Natranaerobius thermophilus JW/NM-WN-LF: one gene and its partner. The protein of the gene in region 2 interacts with the protein of the main gene of each other region in a pairwise test. Links are inferred from orthologs where the notes say so. Each region holds a gene or a part of one and is shown on either strand. Other genes may lie near its edges.

Region 1 (8,034 bases), 510 kb from region 2 along the record:
ATTTCTGGCGATGTAGTTTTGCTTTCACCTGCCTGTGCCAGCTGGGATATGTATGACAGTTTCGAGAAACGGGGAAATCATTTTAAAAGTATTGTTTATTCTCTCGGGGGTGAATGATATGGAAAAAAAGCAATCAACTCCCGATTTCACTCTTTTTGCAGTTACACTAATATTGGTAGCTTTTGGATTGGTAATGGTTTTTAGTTCTAGTGCTATCATATCTCAAGTTCAAAGAGACGATACTTACTTTTTTCTCAGACGTCAAGCTTTTTGGGCAGTTTTAGGCATCATCGGAATGTATGTAACTAGCAAAATAAATTACTGGAAATGGAAATTGTTGGCCACTCCCATTATCATTATAAACTTTATACTTTTGTTGGCTGTATTTATTCCTGGTCTCGGGGTCCAAGTTTACGGAGCTGAAAGATGGCTGGGTATAGCAGGTTTGACGATCCAGCCATCGGAGTTTACTAAAATAGCATTAGTGATATTTGTAGCCACATATTTGACCAGTCGTAAAAATTCAGTCCAAGATATTAGGACTTTGATGGTTGCACTGGGAGCCATGGGTATTAGCTGCGGATTAATACTATTACAACCTGATATGGGAACGGCTGTAGCTGTAGCAGGTAGTGCTTTACTTATAATTTTTGTTGCTGGTATGAAAATTTCTCATATGCTAGTCTTAGGTTGTGCAATTGTCCCGGCGACTATAGCCCTGGTTTTTAGTGAAGATTATCGACGTAAAAGGTTTTTGTCTTTTTTAGATCCATGGGAAGATCAACTTGAAAGCGGTTATCAAATAATTCAATCCTTATACGCTTTAGGTCCTGGGGGATTAATTGGTGCTGGACTAGGTAGAAGTCGACAAAAGTTTTTCTATCTACCTGAACCCCATAATGATTTTATATTTGCAGTTATTGGAGAAGAACTAGGTTTTTTAGGAGCTAGCTTAGTGATAATATTGTTTTTTGTGTTTATATGGAGAGGTTTTAAAATCGCCATGCACTCTCCTGATATGTTTGGAGCACTTATGGCTACAGGTATAACTGCTATGGTAGGCTTACAGGCTTTTATGAATATTGGAGTTGTAACGGCTTCAATGCCTGTTACAGGAATTAACTTACCTTTAATTAGCGCAGGAGGGTCGTCTTTACTATTTACCTTAAGTTCAATTGGAATCCTCCTTAATATTTCTAAACATAATCAAATTTAACAACTCGACAGTATTAATATAACACTAATGTGCAGTACCAAGTCAGGAGGTCTGTTATGAAAGTATTGGTAACTGGTGGGGGCACGGGTGGTCATATCTACCCGGCCCTTGCTGTAATAAATGAACTCAAAGAGCGCAATCAAATAGTTGACATACTTTATGTAGGCACCTCCAAAGGTATGGAGCAAGAAATAATACCTAATAGAGGTATTGATTTTGCAGCTATTACAGTGAGAGGCCTTCAACGTAAGATTAATTTAGAACAGGTGTATTTTTTACGAGATTTTTTAAAAGGGCTTTATCAATCTTACAGATTGATAAAAAATTTTACCCCTGATGTGGTAATTGGGACCGGTGGTTATGTTTGCGGTCCTGTTCTTATGGCAGCCAGTTTAATGAAGATTCCTACAGTACTTCATGAACAAAACGTGATTCCAGGTATCACCAATAAATTTTTGTCTAGATTTGCCGATTATACCTGTGTTAGCTTTCCAGAATCAAAAAACTATATGACAAAAGCAAAAAAAATTATTACAACAGGTAATCCTAGAGCTCAAGAAATAACCAGTCGAGATTTTTCTAGTGTGAATAAGCATCTGAACTTGAGATCTGATCTTAAAACTTTACTGATTGTTAGCGGAAGTAGAGGGGCACAAAAAATAAATGAAACTATGATCAATATTATACCTGAACTTATTTCCAAATTTCCCATACAAATTATCTATGTAACGGGTAATAATTACTACGAATCAATTAGGTCCCAGATACTAGAATATGTAGATAACTCTTATCAAGATCGTCTTAAACTTCATGCATATCTATCTGATTTGCCGGCTGCCATCAGCTGTGCTGATTTGGTTATAAGTAGGGCTGGAGCTACTACCCTTGCCGAACTTACAGCAGCCGAGACTCCTTCAATATTAATACCGTCACCAAATGTCACCAATGACCACCAAAGAGTAAATGCTAAAATTTTAGGAGAACGAGGGGCTGCTAAAGTTCTCACTGAAGACTCGCTAAATGAACAAGAAGTTATTAAATCAATATCTTCTATTATTAATGATGAAGAGGTACTTTTTGATATGCAAAGAGCTACCAAAGAGATAAGTTATCCAACTGCGGCTACAGAAATATGTAAGATCTTAGAATCCTTAATCTGACAAGTCCATTAGAAAAGGGACAAGCGTAATTAACACCAGTTAAATTTATTGCATATCATAAACCAAGATTCAAGATTAAGGTTATGCAATTAATTGGGGGTGCCTGAATGTGTAAATTTGTGGTATCGGGACAGAAACGGCTTCATGGAAAAATAAAAGTACACGGTGCAAAAAACTCTGCACTCCCCTTATTAGCAGGTTCTCTTTTATCCAGTGAGCTTGTGAGGTTAAGGGAGATACCGCAGTTACGAGATGTTAAAGTTATGAAAGAAATTATTAAAAGTTTAGGTGGATATGTAATTGAGGATGGTAATGGTGTTAGCGTTAATCCAGGAGAAATTGAAACAGGTATAATACCAAAAAGATTAATGAGTGAAATGAGATCTAGTATTGTATTATTAGCAGGTATTTTGCATAATCTTGGGTGGGTAAAGATATATCCACCTGGTGGTTGTGCTATTGGAAAAAGGCCAATTGATTTACATCTAAAAGGACTAGAACAGCTGGGATGTGAAGTGAAACAGTATCAAGAGTCTATAGTTTTGACTGCTCCGGATGGCTTAAAGGGAGCGAAAATTAAACTTGACTATCCTAGTGTTGGTGCTACAGAAAATATAATGATGGCTGCAGCCAAGGCTAAAGGTGTTACTGAAATTCTAAATCCTGCAAAAGAGCCTGAAATTCAAGATTTGGCTAATTTTATTAATTCAATGGGTGGTGAAGTAAAAGGGGCTGGCACTGATAAGATTACAGTAGTTGGTAAAGAGGTTTTACATGGTACTGATTATCAAATTATACCTGACCGAATTGCTGCTGGCACATACATGGTAGCGACGGCAATTACCGGAGGTGAAGTCACTTTAACAAATGTAGTACCTTCTCATGTCGAAAAAACAGTAAATTTATTAGAAAAGTGTGGTGTGCAAGTTGTAGTTGGAGATAGAAATATATCTGTTTCTGCAAAAAATCGCCAGTTGAATTCACCGGGTAAGATAGAAACAAATCCATATCCTGGCTTTCCTACAGATATGCAACCGCAATTTATGGCACTAAGTTGTTTACTAACCGGCTCTACAAAAATAACTGAAAATATTTTTGAGGGTAGATTCAAGCATGTCTCTGAACTATTAAAAATGGGAGCAGATATTAGTATTGAGGGTAACTATGCTATTGTAAAAGGAAATAGTGCTTTATCTGGAACCGTTGTGAAAGCTTCTGACTTAAGAGCAGGGGCTGCTCTTACCCTGGCAGCACTAGCTGCCGAAGGTGTTACAATTATTGAAAATATTGATCATATTGACCGTGGTTACGAGGACTTTGATAGAGACTTAAATGCTCTTGGAGCCAATATGTTTAGAATTTCCAATCATTCGGATATAAAAAGTGATGAAAACGCCTAATTATTAGGCGTTTTCAGGGGGTTTTTTATGGACAAGCTAATGAGAAAAAAATCGACTAAAAACAAAAAAATCAGACCCAAAAAGACAATTTGGGTAGTCCTGCTCATTTGTTTAGGTCTTTTAGCCCTTGTTTTTATCGGTACTTCTAGCTATTTTGAAATAGATGAGTTTTTTTTCCATGGTAACCATAGAATAGCTAAAGGTGAACTCAAGTCTACCTTAGAAAAACAGAATCTCAATTACTGGTTATTTGATCAACAAAAATTTAAAAACAACTTATTGTCAAATCGTTGGATAAAACAAGTGACAAAAATAGATAAAGAGTTCCCCAATAAATTATACGTGGAAATTGAAGAACGGGAAGGACAAGCGCTGATTAGAGATGAGGAACAGGAGAAATACTATACCGTATCCTCAGACTTAGTAGTCATGGAACGGTATCAAGAAAACCCCGGACAGCTTCCTATGATAACTGGTTTAAATGAAGGACAATTTGAAAAAGTTTCCGAGGGTGAACAGTTAACTGAAGATTTTTCTGAACCAATGGTAGAAGTCTTTGAACTGTTAAAAAAATACGAACTTACAAGTATCTCAGAAATAAGACTTACGGAATTCCGTTACTCTCAGTCTTCCGGTGGAATGATGTTATACTTGACAGATGGAAGTCAAGTTAAGATAGGGGAATTAAGAAAACTAAATGACAAATTTCGTGTTTTAAGTAAAGTGAAGTCTGAACTTAAGCAGAAAAGTGATGATTATTATTTAGACTTAAGAGTACCGGAATACCCAGTTTTGGTTGATAAAGAACAAGATCAAAACTGATTTCTTAAGGATTATAAAAAAGGAAATTTTGCTGAAACGTTGAAGTAATATACAATGGGCATTTGATGAGATACAGGGAGGTGCTAATTTGACCACTAAAAATTTAATTACCGGTCTAGATATAGGCACCACCCATGTTCGCGTGATAGTTGGCGAAATGGGGAATGGTGATAACATAAATATTGTTGGGATAGGGACAAGCATATCCGAGGGGTTAAAAAATGGAGGAATTGTAGATCTGGATAAAACTACTGAAGCAATAGTAAATGCAGTAGAGCAAGCTGAAAGAATGGCTGGTGTAGAATTAGAGTCGACTTTTGTCGGAATTATTGGTTCTCATATACAATTAATTGAAAACAGTGGAGTAGTTGCGGTAAGCAGTGACGATAAAGAAATTACTGAAGAAGACGTTCAAAGAGCTGTTCAAGCTGCTAAGGTGATCGCCCTCCCGCCTGATCGTGAAATTATTGATGTAATTCCTCGTCAGTTTATCGTCGATGGATATGATGGAATTCGCGACCCTGTTGGAATGTTAGGTGTTAGGATGGAAATTGAGGCTTTAGTCGTTGCTGGTAAGAGCACCAGTATACACAATATGCTTCGGTGTGTCACAAGAGCGGGTTTAGACGTTGATGGATTAGTGCTTAACTCAATGGCTAATGCGGAAGCTATATTAACTAAAGATGAACAAGAGCTGGGGGTAGCGGTAGTAGATATTGGTGGTGGAACCACTGAAATTGGTATTTTCCGAAACGGTAACTTACAAAAACTAGATGTTATTAATATAGGCGGAAATTTTATCACAAATGATATCTCTGTAGGATTGAAAACCCCTACTGAAGAAGCAGAACAATTAAAAATCAAACATGGAATTGCTCTCTCAGAGGTAACAGAAGCAGAAGAGTATTTAGAAATTGCGCAAGTAGGTGAAAAGGAACCAATTCAAATTAGTGCTATAGAACTTTCCAATATAGTAGAACCAAGAGTTCAAGAGATATTTGCTCTAGTAAATAAAAAGTTAGCTGATATGGGTTATGATGAAAAATCATTACCTGCTGGGGTAGTTATAACTGGAGGGGTTACTAAGTTAAAGGGTGTCCAAACAATAGCAGAGACAGAGCTAGGTTTAAATGTACGGATTGGTGAACCAAAATTGTTAGGAGTTAACAATCCTATTTACTCAACTGGGGTAGGTATAATAAATTATGTAACTAAGAACAATCTCTATCCTAGAGAACAAGAAAGTACTAATTCTCAACTGACCGGTTTTTTTGGAAAAGTTAAAAACTGGTTGCTTGATTTTTTCGAATAGCTTTATTAATGCCTATAAGGAGGGGTACATATGTTGGAATTTGATATCGAAACAGATCAATTTGCCCAAATCAAAGTCATCGGAGTTGGCGGTGGTGGAAGTAATGCTGTAAACCGCATGATATCTTCTGGACTGAAAGGTGTAGAGTTTATAGCTGTAAATACTGATTCTCAAGCATTAAACATGTCAGAAGCTAATTTAAAACTGCAATTAGGTCAAAATTTAACTAAAGGATTAGGAGCTGGGGCGGACCCAGAGATTGGTAAAAAGGCGGCTGAAGAAAGCCGTGATGAAATAGAGCAATCTTTAAAAGGTGCGGATATGGTTTTTGTTACAGCTGGTATGGGTGGAGGAACCGGAACAGGAGCTGCTCCAGTAATAGCTAAAATTTCTAGAGAACTCGGTGCATTAACTGTTGGGGTTTGTACAAAGCCTTTTACTTTTGAAGGCAAGAAACGTAAAAAACAAGCTGAAGCTGGAATAGATGAGATCAAGGAAAACGTTGACACTTTAATTGTGATTCCCAATGATAGATTACTGCAAGTTGTAGAAAAAAAGACAACAATGGTAGAAGCATTTAGAGTAGCTGATGAAGTACTTCTACAAGGTGTACAAGGTATCTCAGACTTGATTACAGTTCCAGGATTAATTAATTTGGACTTCGCTGATGTCAAAACAATTATGACTGATACAGGCACGGCACTTATGGGAATCGGGTCTAGTACAGATGACAACAGGGCTGTAGATGCCGCTAAATCAGCAATCTTGAGCCCACTATTGGAAACAAGTATCGAAGGAGCTCAGGGTATCTTGTTAAATATAACTGGTGGATCAAACTTAGGTTTGGTTGAAGTGAATGAGGCAGCTGATGTAGTGGCAGAAGCTGCAGCTGAAGATGCTAATATTATCTTTGGAGCAGTCATAGACGATAATCTGGAAGACGAAGTTAAAGTGACAGTGATAGCTACAGGGTTTGATGATGACGATAGACAACCAAAGCAAACTGAATCTAGCCAAAAAACTCAAACTAAAGAGGAGCTAGCTAGCAGTTCTTTCGTGGGAGACGACATAAATATCCCCGCATTTTTGAGAAGAAAGAAAAAATCCGACAAATAGAGAGACAGAGCGACTAAAAAAGTCGCTCTTTTTTTATGCTTTTATCCCAGGAAAGTGACAAGTTTTTTGATTTTTTATTGTTATAATTGTCATATCGAATAAGATATATGAATACATACATAAAAGGACTTCTAAGTCCTTGGGGAGGGATCTGGTCCAGTGTATGTTATAGGTGAAGTAGTTTTAGTGATTAATCTTCTGTTAAACTTTATGCTCTTATTTGTAACGGGGAGGATAATGAATCTGTATTGTTCGTTAAAAAAACTATTGGCAAGTGGTTTGATAGGAACTTTAGCCGTGTTTGTTCCACAATTCCCTGGTGAAATTTTAGTTAAATTAGCCATATCCGTTTTGATGATTCGAATTGCTTTTGGAGCCCTTAAAAAACAAGCTTTTTTAGTAACTTTAATGGTATTCTATGGAGTTAGTTTTGTAATGGGTGGCAGCATAATGGGAACTGCTTTTCTGTTTAGCGGACAATCGAATTTTCAAATTCTGATGCCAGGGAACTTACCCTTTGGGTACTTAGTTCTAGCTTTTATTGTAGCATTGGCAGTGATTTTAGGTATTAGGGCAATAGAACGTAAAATAACTCTTAAAAAGGTCTCTATTCCAGTTAAAGTGGTTGTGAACGGTAAATCTGTGAAATTAAATGCCTTAGTGGATACAGGAAACAAATTAAAGACTTTCACTGGAGAATACTGTCTCGTAGTAGAAGCGAGAGCACTAGATAACGTATTGACTTCAGACGAAAAACATGTATTATCAGAAATTTCAAATTATAATCAACTAGATGACAGGCAATGGGATCAAGAGGCATCTGCAAGATTTTTTCCCCTGTGGTTCAACTCTCTAGGGACAGAACACGGATTATTACTGGCCTTTAGACCCGAAAAACTGGCTTTAGGTAATTCAGGCACAAGTTTTGAATGTAATGGTACAGTTAACAAGAATAATAATGGGGATCCCTGGAGAGAAGTTTCTGCTCTAATAGCTGTTACTTTTCAA
Region 2 (11,980 bases):
AAATCCGAGACCGCAATGGTAATTTAATTGTCAGGTTAGATAGAGAGCAGTACCGGGTTGAAACTGATTTAGATGATGTCCCCGAACATACTCAGCAGGCTTTTATAGCCATCGAAGATGATAATTTTTACGACCATAGAGGCTTCGATCCTAGGGGGATCATGCGCGCTGCTACCACCAACTTTAGAACAACTGGGAATCCTTTTAGAGGGCCACAGGGTGGAAGTACTATTACACAACAGCTTGTCAAACATGCTTTTCTGTCACCAAAACAACAATTAGAGCGCAAAATTCAGGAATTATGGTTGGCAATTCAAGTTGAGAGAGTTTACACTAAAGATGAAATCCTGGAATTTTACTTAAATAATGCAGTTTATTTTAACCATAATGCTTACGGCATTCAAGCTGGCAGCCAAGTTTATTTTGATAAAGATGTCTCAGAACTAACAGTAGAAGAATCTGCCCTATTAGCAGGTGTAATTAAACACCCTAGCAGATTGTCTCCATTTAATAACCCAGAAGATGCAAAACAAAGGCAGGAATTAGTTCTAAGATCTATGAAATCGCAAGATTTCATTACAAAAGATGAATACAAAACAGCGAAAAGCGTTGGTATAGATGACATGTTAACAGAGCTACCGGAAAGGACATATCCTAATCCACATTTTGTCGATTATGTAATAAACGAAGAAGTTATCCCTATTTTAACAGAAATTACAGGTGGGAGTTCTGAAGAGGCCAGGGGTCAAGCAGAAAACCTTCTGTATCATGGTGGATTGACTATCTATACTACTATGGACAAAAGTATGCAGCAAACTGCTGAAAACGTGGTCAATGACTCAAATAATTATCCAACTACCCGTGAAGATGCATCTGGTGTTACTCAACCACAATCTGCAGTGGTGCTTGCGGATCCGGAAAGTGGTGAATTAAGAGCCCTTGTGGGAGGACGTAATTACGGAATTAATAATATGGTTAACAGAACTCTCAGTCGCCGCCAACCTGGTTCAGTAATGAAGCCCATAAATATCTATGCACCAGCAATTGAGGAAAGAATTATTTCACCAGGATCTGTTTTAGATGACGCCCCAATGGTTTTTGATATACCAGACACCAATAGAACTTATACTCCTGAGAACTTTAACCGCAGTTTTGCAGGATTAGTAACAGCTAGAACAGCTTTAGTACGGTCTTTAAATGTACCAGCTGTCGATTTATATGTTAATGAATTAGGAGCAAATAAAGCCGCTGAATACACTGAACAATTTGGAATTACTACCATGACAGAATCTGATAAAAGGAATCCAGCTGCTGCTATCGGTGGCTGGGACCATGGTGTTAAACCAATAGAGGTGAATGCAGCCTTTGCTACTTTGGCAAATGAAGGAGTAAGGGTGGAACCATATGCTGTTAGGGAAATACAGGACAGAAATGGTGACATCATATATGAAGCAGTACCCGAGAAAAAACCAGTATTATCTGAAGAAACAGCCTGGTTAGTTTCCGATATGTTAAAAGATACAGTTAATTGGGGAACTGCCAGCCAAGTAAACTTGGGAAGACCGGCAGCCGCTAAAACAGGAACTTCCCAAAATCAAAGAGATGGATGGCTATCAACCTATACACCTAACCTTGCTATGACGGTTTGGATTGGTTATGACCGACATGATGCACAAGGTAGTTCCATCTCCAATCCGTGGAGATATACTACTAGTATGGTCAATCAAATTATGGGCCCTTCTCTAGAAGGAATGGAAATAAGAAATTTTCAGAGACCTTCAGGTATCCAAGGTCCAATATCAATTAGCACCAAATCGGGATTATTACCAAGCGATATAACACCTGATGACTATATAACTTCAGATTATTTTTTGAATAATATGGTCCCAACTCAAGAAGATAATGCCTTTGAAGAAGTTGAAATTTGTTTGGAAAGCGAACAGTTAGCTACTGAAGATTGCCCAGAACACACTTTAGAAACGAAAGTATTCTTAAAAGATCGGTCATATATGACAACTGATGATCGTTGGACTGGTGGTCCAGGTAGAGTACCGGCAGATACTGAATTGATGGCACCGGAAGAGTCATGTGAAATTCACGGAGACGGTGAAGAAGGTGTTTCACCAGGATTAAGAGGGGATGTAATTCATGATGGTAGAGCGATTAGACTTAGATGGTCTTCTTTAAGAGAAGATATAGCTGGCTATAACCTATACAAACAAGGTCCCCAAGATGATGAATTTGTTTTAATTAAGGAAAATACAGCCAATACCTTTTTCGTTGACAACGATATCAGTGAAGGTGAAACCTATACCTATCGCTTAACAGAAATTGATGAAGAAGGAAATGAATCTACTTTTGCACAAACAGTTACCATCAGTGTTGTTACTGATGATACATCCACTGAACAAGAAGATCAGGTTGAGGACGAAACACCTCCAGACCAAGAACAAGAAAATAATCAAGACACAGATGACCCAGAAGAGGACGAAGAAACTGAAACTAAAGAGAATGAACATGAGCCCGAAGAAGAAGAAAATGGTCATTCAACTGATCCTACCGATGATTTAGAAAATGGCAATAACCAGAATGATTAGGTTTTAAAAATGATGTAAAAAACAGAATTAATTAAAACAGTACCAATAAAAAACTCTTCCCTAAACTGCGCGGGAAGAGTTTTTTATTCAAAGGACTATATTTAAAGTGATTTTTAGGGGTTAATGTGATCAATTGTTTAACTTGACCACAGTCACTCCTTCTCCCCCTTCTTGTCTGTTTCCCAATCTGTACTGAGAAACCATTGGGTGGCCTTCTAGATGAAATTGGATTCCTTTTCTTAAGTTACCAGTTCCTTTACCATGGATTATTCTAATCTCGGCCAATCCAGCAACTAAAGCATCATCAAGATATTTATCAACCTGATTTATGGCTTCTTCAACCCGCTCTCCTCTAATATCTAATTCAGTTGAAATTCTTTCCTTTTTACCGGCAAAAACATTGCCTCTACCAGTTGAAGAGGAGGAAGAGTTAACATTCCCGGAAAAGGTTGAGCCAGATTTTTCTTCTTCAGAAGGAAATATATCTGAAAAATTTACGTTTACTTTCATTATCCCTACCTGAACCTCTGCTTCACCTTTATCATGATTAACTTGTAAGATTTGACCCTCTTTATCAAGATTAGAAATATATACCGTCAATCCAGGCTTTAACTTTTCAGGTGATAAAGGTACCGAGTCTGCCGAATCCATCAACTCTTCTCGTAACTTTTGTTGATGTCCCGATAGTTTATCTCTAACTTTAGAGCTAACTTCCGCCATTTCTTTATGGGACTTTTTCTCAGCTATTTTTCTAGCTTCTTTGAGAGACTCTTCAGCATCTCTTTTAGCATCAGAAATAATTTCCTCAGCTTGTCTTCTGGCTTTTTGCAAAACTTCATCTTTTTTTCTGGAAATTTCTTTTCGTTCTTGTTCTAGCTGGGCTTTTACTTGCTCGACTTTAGCCCGCTCCCGTTCTAATTCCTCTTTCATTTTCTGGCTTGACTTTTCTTTTTCTGTTAGAGAAGTGATAAGTTCTTCCACTTCAATCTCTTCGTCTGCTAAAAAGCTTTTAGCATTGCTTATAATTTTGTCACTTAATCCCAGTCTTCTTGAAATTACGAAAGCATTACTTTTGCCTGGCACTCCTATTAACAAATTATAAGTCGGTTCCAAAGTTTCTTCGTCAAACTCTACCGAAGCATTTTCCACACCTTCTCGGGCATGAGCAAAACTTTTTAATTGAGTATAATGTGTAGTAGCTATGCTTCGACAACCCAAATTATGAAAATGCTCTAACAATGACATAGCCAAGGCCGACCCTTCTGTTGGGTCAGTGCCTGCACCTAACTCATCTAAAAGTATCAAAGACTCACTATTTGCGTGGTCAACTATTTTTACAATATTGGACATATGAGAACTAAATGTACTAAGAGATTGCTCAATATCCTGTTCGTCTCCAATATCAGCAAAGACTTGTTCAAAAACACCCATTTCCGTACCGCGTTCTGCTGGAATATGAAGTCCAGATTGGGTCATTAAAGTAAACAGACCTACCATCTTTAAACTAACCGTCTTACCACCTGTATTTGGACCGGTGATCACCATAGTATTAAATTCATCGCCTAATTTTACATCTACAGGTATGGCATCTTCTCCCAATAAAGGGTGTTTTCCTTTAATAATCTCCAATCGTTTTTCTTGATTAAGTTCAGCTTCTCGGGCGTTCATACGCCGAGATAACGAACCTTTAGCCAAAATAAAATCTAACTCAACAAGAATTTGTAATGAATCATGAAGCTGATAATGATATCCTTTTATTTTCTGACTTAACCCCTGTAATATTTTTTCGAGTTCACTATGTTCTTCGCGCTTTGCCTGCCTTAGTTCATTATTTTTTTCAACTACTTCTTTGGGTTCTATATATACAGTCATCCCACTAGATGATTGATCATGAATAATTCCTGGTACCATATTTTGATATTCCGCTTTAACAGGTACCACGTACCTATCGTATCTCATAGTAACAATTTTATCTTGAAGGTATTTTTCCCCACTTTGCAGTATCCGGTTAACGCTGGTTTTAACCTGGGACTGAAGCTTTTTAATTTTTTGCCTGATATTTCTCAAGTTGACACTAGCTGAATCTTTTACTTCACCATTTTCATCAATTTTATCATCAAGTTCTTTTTTAAGATGGTTTAATTCAGGCAATTTAGATATTAATGAAGATAAAATCGGATAATTAGCTTGAAAATTATCATCAGTTATTTTTCTTACTCTATTAGACACACCAATAATTTCAGATATTTGAAAGAGTTCGGGCCCCTGTAAGGTGCCATCTTTAGCAGCTAACTGAAGTTGCTTTCTGATATCCCGCAACCCTCTAAGAGAGATGTCTCGTTCTGCTAATAGTTCTTTAGCTTCACTTGTCTCCTTTAACCAGGTCTTTATCTCATTATAATTTACACTAGGGTCCAGGTCGTCACAAATTTCCTTAGTCATAGTTGAAACAGTTTCTTTCTTCAACTGGTCTATTATTTTAGGTAATTCCAAAGTATCCATAGATTTTTTAAACGTCAAGTTAAATTCCTCCCGAGATTAATGGATAGTTTAACATTTACTATTATAATTAAGCTAGGTGCTGTTATACTCCGTTGTTGATAGTTGAGCTCTTCAGCTATCAACGTACAACTTTAATACAGCTTAACCTAAAAAACTTTCCGTAAATTCTGCTAGTCCGTAAGTATTGATCACTTGTTCCTTAGAGAGCCAACCTCGTCTAGCAATAAAAACACCATATTGGATATCTTTAAAAGATTCAGTACTGTGGGCATCTGTACTAATTAAAAACTTAACCCCTTTATTAATTCCTTGGAGAACTAATTCCTCTGGTAAATCTAATCTGTCAATTGAGGAGTTAATTTCTAAAGCGGTATTAGTAGCTACCGCAGTATCGAAAAGGCGTTCAAAATCTAAGTCATGACCTTGTCGTTTTCCCAGTAATCTACCCGTAGGATGAGCGATAGCTTTTACATAAGGGTTTTCCATGGCTTTACAAATCCTGTTCGTAATCACATCTCCAGGATCATTAAATCCTTGATGGATAGAAGCAATCACAAAATCTAATTCACGTAATATATCTGAAGAAAAATCCAGTTCGCCGTTTTTCAAAATATCAACTTCTGTACCAGTGAATATAGTAAAGTCTTTTAATTCGTGATTAAGTTTTTGGATCTCCTCCACCTGTCTTTCAAGCTGAAACTCTGATAGCCCATTGGCAATTTTTAAAGATTTAGAATGGTCAGTAATAGCAATATATTCATAACCCATATTTTTAGCTCCATCAACCATATCTTGTAAGTCTCCTGCACCATCGGTCCAGTTAGTATGAATGTGAAGATCACCTTTAATATCTTTGACATTAATTAATGAAGGTAATTTGTCTTTATGAGCCTTTTCTACTTCACCACGATTTTCTCTAAGTTCAGGCGCTATATATGGTAAATCCAGCTTATTATACAAGTCAAATTCGGAATATAATTCTACTCCTTGTTCTGTTTCTTTATCAATTAAACCCGCTTTTTTTAATTCATAACCTTTCTGAAAAGCTAGATTCGCTACTTCTTCAATATGGTCCTCACTACCAGTAGCCAAAAATAGATAGTAATAAAAGTTTTTTTCACTGGTTAAATAAAAATCTATTCTTATACCAACTGTATTTAAAACACTTAGAACATTTTTTTGTTCTTCTAAAACCTGATAAACAGCCGGTAAATCGATAATTTTTTCCTTTACTGTTTTCGGTTCTTGTGTTTTAACTACAAGGTCAATATCTTGAACCATTCCCTTTCTCCTTCTAACACTACCCGAGGTTTCCACATTTTCAATTTCAGGGAACTTTTCCAAAGTCGCGATAATATTCTCATTCATGGGCAGAGCTATTCCCAATAAAGTTTCGCGTTCAGAACTTTCAACTTTGGAAATCCCCTGTAAAATCTTCTCTTGAATTTTTTCTCCAAACCCTGGTAATTCTTTGATTTGATCCTGTTCACAAGCCTCTTTGAGCTGATTTAACGAGCTTATTCCCAATTGATAGTATAGTTTTTGAGCAGATTTAACACCTACACCAGGAATCCCCAAAATTCTTCTCAGTCCTGTTGGCACTTCGCTTCGCAGCTCTTCTAATAATGAAGATCTACCCGTCCTAACAATCTCTTCTATTTGTGAAGCAATTCCCTTACCAATACCTGATATCTGTCTAAGACGATTTTCTTGGACTAGCCTAGTCATATCTTCTGAAAGGGTTTCAACATTTCTTGCCCCCCTTCTATAAGCCCTTATCTTATAAAAATTTTCGCCTTTAAGTTCTAATATTTCAGCTATTTCCTTTAATATTAAAGATATTTCCGTATTAGTCATCAATTATCACCCTTATCAGTTTCACCCTTCTCGTCTAACATTTCCAATAGATCGGTATGTTCGTCTTCAAGCTTTAAGTATTCATCGGCTAAGTTTAAAGCCGCCAACACAGCTATCTGATGTAGGCTAATTCTAGGTTTGCTTTCTGCAATTTTGTTCATGGTTTCATCGACTACAGAAGCCACTTTTTTCATATGCTCTGGATTTGAAGAACTCTTTAAAGTATATTCTTCACCAAAAATATTAACTTCAATGCGATGTCTTCTATCAGATCTCAATCTAGCTACCCCCTTTACACCCAATTAATTTCTCCTTAGAAACTAAAATTCCTGCTGCAATATGTAATAAGAGGGCGTCCACGGCGGGACGCCCTAAAATACTAAGATTTACGCAACTTGGCACCAAGTTCAGATTCTAATCGCCGTTCAATTTCTTCGAAAATATTATCTACATACTCATCTGTCAAGGTGCTTTCTGGATCTCTGAAACTAATAGAGTACGCTAAACTTTTCATACCCTCTGGAATTCGGTCACCTTGGTATAAATCAAATAATTGGATGTTTTCAATTAAGCCAGAGCCCGTATCAGCAATCTTTCCAGCCACATGTTCTTCTGGTGTGTCTTCAGGTACTAATACAGCTAGATCTCGTAATACAGCTGGATATTTAGGTAGCGGTTGATAACTGTCAAATAGATTAGCAGACCCAATAATTTTTTCGAAATTAAGTTCGGCAATCACCGCATTATCTAGATTGAATTCTGACGCTAGTTCTGGATGAATTTCTCCCATGAGACCAACTCTTTCACCTCGGTATTTTATTGTGGCAGTCCTGGTAGGATGGAAAGAAGGGTGTTTTTCTGGCATAAAATCAAAGTCACTAATATTAAGATTTAACCTTTCTATAAGAAGTTCAAAGACACCTTTTAAATGAAAGAAATCTATCTCCCCTGGTTGTTCCATCCATGTTTTAGGAGTTAGTTTTCCCATACCGCCAAAAATCAAATTAGTCTGTTCTCTTGGTAATTCTTTTAAAGGTAACTCTTTAGGAAAATAAACTTTTCCGATCTCAAATACTTGAAAGTCTTTTTCTCCATGATTTGAATTATGCTCTAAAATCTTTAATATGGATGGTATCATGGTAGTTCTCATTATACTTTGTTCTTTAGTCATTGGATTAGCTAAAGGTACTGCTGTTCTGAATTGGTCATCTTCTGTCAGTTTTATCCTATCGAAATCATCTGGTGAAATAAAAGTATAGGAAATAATTTCAGAGAATCCGGCAGTTAACAATGTTTCCCTTGAAATATCCGCAACTTTTTGGCTATGGGTCTTTCGGCCCTGAGTTATCTTACCTTGAGGCATGGAAGTCGGAATCCTGTCGTAACCATAGATTCTGGCAATCTCTTCAATTAAATCAACTTCTAGAGAGATATCATTCCTTCTAGTTGGAACCTTAACAGTCAACTTAAGTCCTCGTTCAGAGTCTGTATTACTAAGCGATTTTTCTCCGTCTATATCGAAATCTAAACGTCTAAATATATCTTTAATCTCATCATCAGATATATCCAGACCCGTTAGAGCTCTAACTCGTGAAGTTCGTAGTTCAACCTCCACACACTCTCTGATTTGTGGATATTCGTCAGCAGCTCCAATTTTCACTTTTCCTACATCAAGTTGTTCTATCAAATCAATTGCTCTAAAAGCGGCTTTTAATGTATTATTTGGATCCACACCTTTTTCAAAGCGTAGAGAGGCTTCCGAACGTAAGTTTAAGCGATTGGCGGTTCTACGTACACTAATATTATTAAAAGATGCCGCCTCCAATAGAATTCTATTGGTATTTAAGCTAACTTCCGTATCATATCCTCCCATAACTCCAGCTATGGCAATAGGTCTTTCTTCATCGGCAATAACTATATCTTGTGGAGTCAGGGTTCTCTGTTTTTCGTCTAAAGTTTTTATCTGTTCATCTTTTTGAGCAGATCTAACGCTTATATTTTTCCCTTTAATCCAATCGTAATCAAAGGCATGTAATGGTTGACCGTACTCAATCATAATAAAATTTGTAATATCTACGAGATTATTAATAGGTCTGATGCCATAAGACCTGAGTTTTTGTTGAAGCCACATAGGAGATGTTTCAATATTGATATCTTCAATAAGCATGCCTATATAACGCTCACTTAGATTCGAATCCTCTATGTTAATATTAATTTCATCCAAAGTTTTATTCTGCTTATAATCAGTTACTTCCGGCTCATGAAAGGGAATATCTAATAAAGCGGCAACCTCTCTAGCCACCCCTAGCATCCCTAAACAATCAGCCCGGTTTGGTGTTAAATCAAATTCTAGAATCGTATCATCCAATTCCAAGTATGTCACTATTGATTCACCAATAGGGGCATCATCATCCAAAACCATTATTCCCTCTTCTTCTTCTGGTGAGAGAAGTTCTAACTCTTCACAGGAACAAATCATTCCATATGATCGTTCTCCTCTGATTGAACAAGATTCAATAATGAAACCATCTGGAAGCATTGAGCCTACCAGGGCTACCGGCACCTTTTGCCCAACTGCCACGTTAGGAGCACCACACACTATTTGTAATTCAGAGGAATCACTAGCATCCCCAACATCTACTTTTGTAACAGATAATTTATCTCCATTGGGATGTTCAGTAACTTCCTTGACTTCACCTACTACGATATCATCAAGATCAGGGTTCAACTGTTCTATGCCCTCAACTTCAACTCCACCGTTGGTAAGCTTCTCTGCCAGTTCTTGTGGCGATATATCTAAATCCAAGTATTCACACAACCAGTTATAAGAAACTTGCATATTACAACACCCTCCAATTTTTTACTTTAATTTACCCCTTACATTAGAATTTAATTTGATTTAAGTAATCCGTCTATTTCGCGATAACAGTTTATTTAAATTGATTAACCATTCGCTTGTCATTTTCAAAGAAAATACGTAAATCTTGGATACCGTATTTAAGCATGGCTATCCGTTCTACTCCCATTCCAAAAGCGAAACCAGTAACTTTATCCGGATCATAGCCTGACATTTCAAAAACTTTAGGATGAACCATTCCAGAACCTAATATTTCGAGCCACCCTGTTCCTTTACAAACACGACATCCACTTCCTTCACATATCACACAAGAAATATCAACTTCGGCACTTGGCTCTGTAAAAGGGAAATAACTAGGACGTAATCTGATGTCAACTTCTGGACCAAACATTTGTTTTGCAAAGTTAAGTAAAGTACCTTTTAGGTCCCCCAATGTAATCCGTTCACCAACTACAAGTCCTTCGATTTGGTGAAACATAGGAGAGTGAGTAGCATCATCATCTTTACGATAAACTTTGCCTGTACAAATAATTCTTACAGGGATTTCTGGTGCCACTTGTTCCATTGTTCGGATTTGTACTGGTGAAGTATGTGTCCGGAGTAAAATTTCCTCGGTAATATACAAAGAATCTTGCATTTCCCTGGCTGGATGCCCTTTAGGAATGTTTAGCGCTTCAAAGTTGTAATAATCGGTTTCAATTTCAGGGCCTTCCTCTATGTTATATCCCATGCCTAGAAAAATATCATGAACTTCATCTAGGACTTTTTTTAAAGGGTGTTTCGCACCTCGACTAATGACTCTTCCAGGTAATGTTACGTCGATTTTTTCTTCTTCCCAGCGTTTTTGCATTTCAGCTTCTTTCAAATTGTTTTCTCGCTCTTCAAAAGCTTGTTCTAAATCATCCCTAATTTCATTAGCTAATTTTCCTACCACAGGTCGTTCTTCAGGCGATAAATTGCCCATTCCTCTTAATATTTTTGTTAATTCGCCTTTTTTACCTAAATACTTTACCTGTACATCCTTTAATTTATCCAAACTAGAGGCTTCACTTATGTCTACCAGGGCTTTTTCTTTTAATTCTTTTAATTCCTCTTGCATTACAACAACCTCCTTGTCATACTCTCATTTAAAATAATTTATCTCTTGGAACTATAGAAAATTTATCCAAACAAAAAAGCTTTCGTCACAATGGGACGAAAGCTACACTTCCGCGGTACCACCCAAATTTGGTATAATACCCTCTTAATAGCAATAACGGTAGCACCGTCCTGACCTACTAGTATTCAATCAGGAAGCTCCGGAGCGAACTTCAGCTAAGCAGCCACGGGTGACTTCCAGTCTATGATCACCCTCCCTGTAGAAGCTGTTCTTAGCCTACTCTCTCCTTCTTCGCCTTTATTGTCTTTATTATAGTTATAGAAAGTAATAAAAATTAACAAACATATATTAGACCGAATTAATATAATCCTGTTCTTATACAAATTTTCTGTCTCTTGATTCCACTCGCCCTACTAAATCGCGATAGGCTAAATAAGCCGTTATGGATCCCGTAAGTTCAAACATTCGCCAAAAAAAGTTTGCATCAATCATTTTTGGGACCCCACCCTTCAATTGGTTTACGTAAATTATACCACATAGGCCCCGGCAAAACAAGTAAAGCACCTAATAAAATCGTTTTTTAGACAGTTCGTACATCATAATAGAACCAGCAATTCCAGCATTTAAAGATTCAGCTTTCCCAAACATGGGAATTTCCACTTTTTGATGTCTAACCTGATTGAACTTTTGATCAAAATTTAAATCCTGTAAACCCCGGGACTCATTGCCGACAAATAAGGCTACTGCAGTGTTGGACAAGTCAATTGTCATAATTGGCTTACTACCTGATTTGTCTCCAAAAAGGATAAAGTACTGTTCTCTTTGCAAAACTTGAAATAGTTGGTCAATTTCTGAATTCATCACAACAGGTATGTGAAATAAAGATCCCATACTACTTCGAACGACTTTGTCATTTGTTGGATCAACACAACCCTTTGAACATACTACACCCTGAAATCCAAAGGCATCAGCACTTCTGATCAAAGTACCCATATTCCCCGGATCTTGTACTTGATATAAAATTAAAATATCTTTTTTCTCACTGGTCAGGCTTTCAAGATCACCTTC

Evidence for each region.
Region 1: the proteins of NTHER_RS09170 (region 2) and ftsZ interact in binary tests that used the Bacillus subtilis proteins (3 or more experiments, as listed by UniProt). The link is inferred for Natranaerobius thermophilus JW/NM-WN-LF from one-to-one orthologs.

The regions. Positions count from the first base shown.
Region 1 is NC_010718.1:1,375,992-1,384,025, forward strand. What follows is about bases 5,014-7,983. They hold ftsZ (cell division protein FtsZ), read left to right. Parts: upstream 5,014-5,940; coding sequence 5,941-7,026; downstream 7,027-7,983. Other genes in these bases: ftsA (cell division protein FtsA), read left to right, coding at 5,014-5,910; NTHER_RS06630 (sigma-E processing peptidase SpoIIGA), read left to right, coding at 7,186-7,983. In the rest of the region: murD (UDP-N-acetylmuramoyl-L-alanine--D-glutamate ligase), read left to right, coding at 1-117; spoVE (stage V sporulation protein E), read left to right, coding at 119-1,216; murG (undecaprenyldiphospho-muramoylpentapeptide beta-N-acetylglucosaminyltransferase), read left to right, coding at 1,273-2,376; murA (UDP-N-acetylglucosamine 1-carboxyvinyltransferase), read left to right, coding at 2,484-3,776; NTHER_RS06615 (cell division protein FtsQ/DivIB), read left to right, coding at 3,804-4,598; more of ftsA, read left to right, coding at 4,687-5,013; more of NTHER_RS06630, read left to right, coding at 7,984-8,034. UniProt on the Bacillus subtilis protein: Essential cell division protein that forms a contractile ring structure (Z ring) at the future cell division site. The regulation of the ring assembly controls the timing and the location of cell division.
Region 2 is NC_010718.1:1,881,261-1,893,240, forward strand. The notes cover bases 5,596-8,498. They hold NTHER_RS09170 (cell division protein ZapA), read right to left. Parts: upstream 7,235-8,498; coding sequence 6,956-7,234; downstream 5,596-6,955. Other genes in these bases: polX (DNA polymerase/3'-5' exonuclease PolX), read right to left, coding at 5,596-6,956; pheT (phenylalanine--tRNA ligase subunit beta), read right to left, coding at 7,336-8,498. Also shown: NTHER_RS09155 (transglycosylase domain-containing protein), read left to right, coding at 1-2,597; NTHER_RS09160 (endonuclease MutS2), read right to left, coding at 2,727-5,117; more of polX, read right to left, coding at 5,241-5,595; more of pheT, read right to left, coding at 8,499-9,795; pheS (phenylalanine--tRNA ligase subunit alpha), read right to left, coding at 9,887-10,912; NTHER_RS09185 (TrmH family RNA methyltransferase), read right to left, coding at 11,477-11,980. UniProt on the Bacillus subtilis protein: Activator of cell division through the inhibition of FtsZ GTPase activity, therefore promoting FtsZ assembly into bundles of protofilaments necessary for the formation of the division Z ring.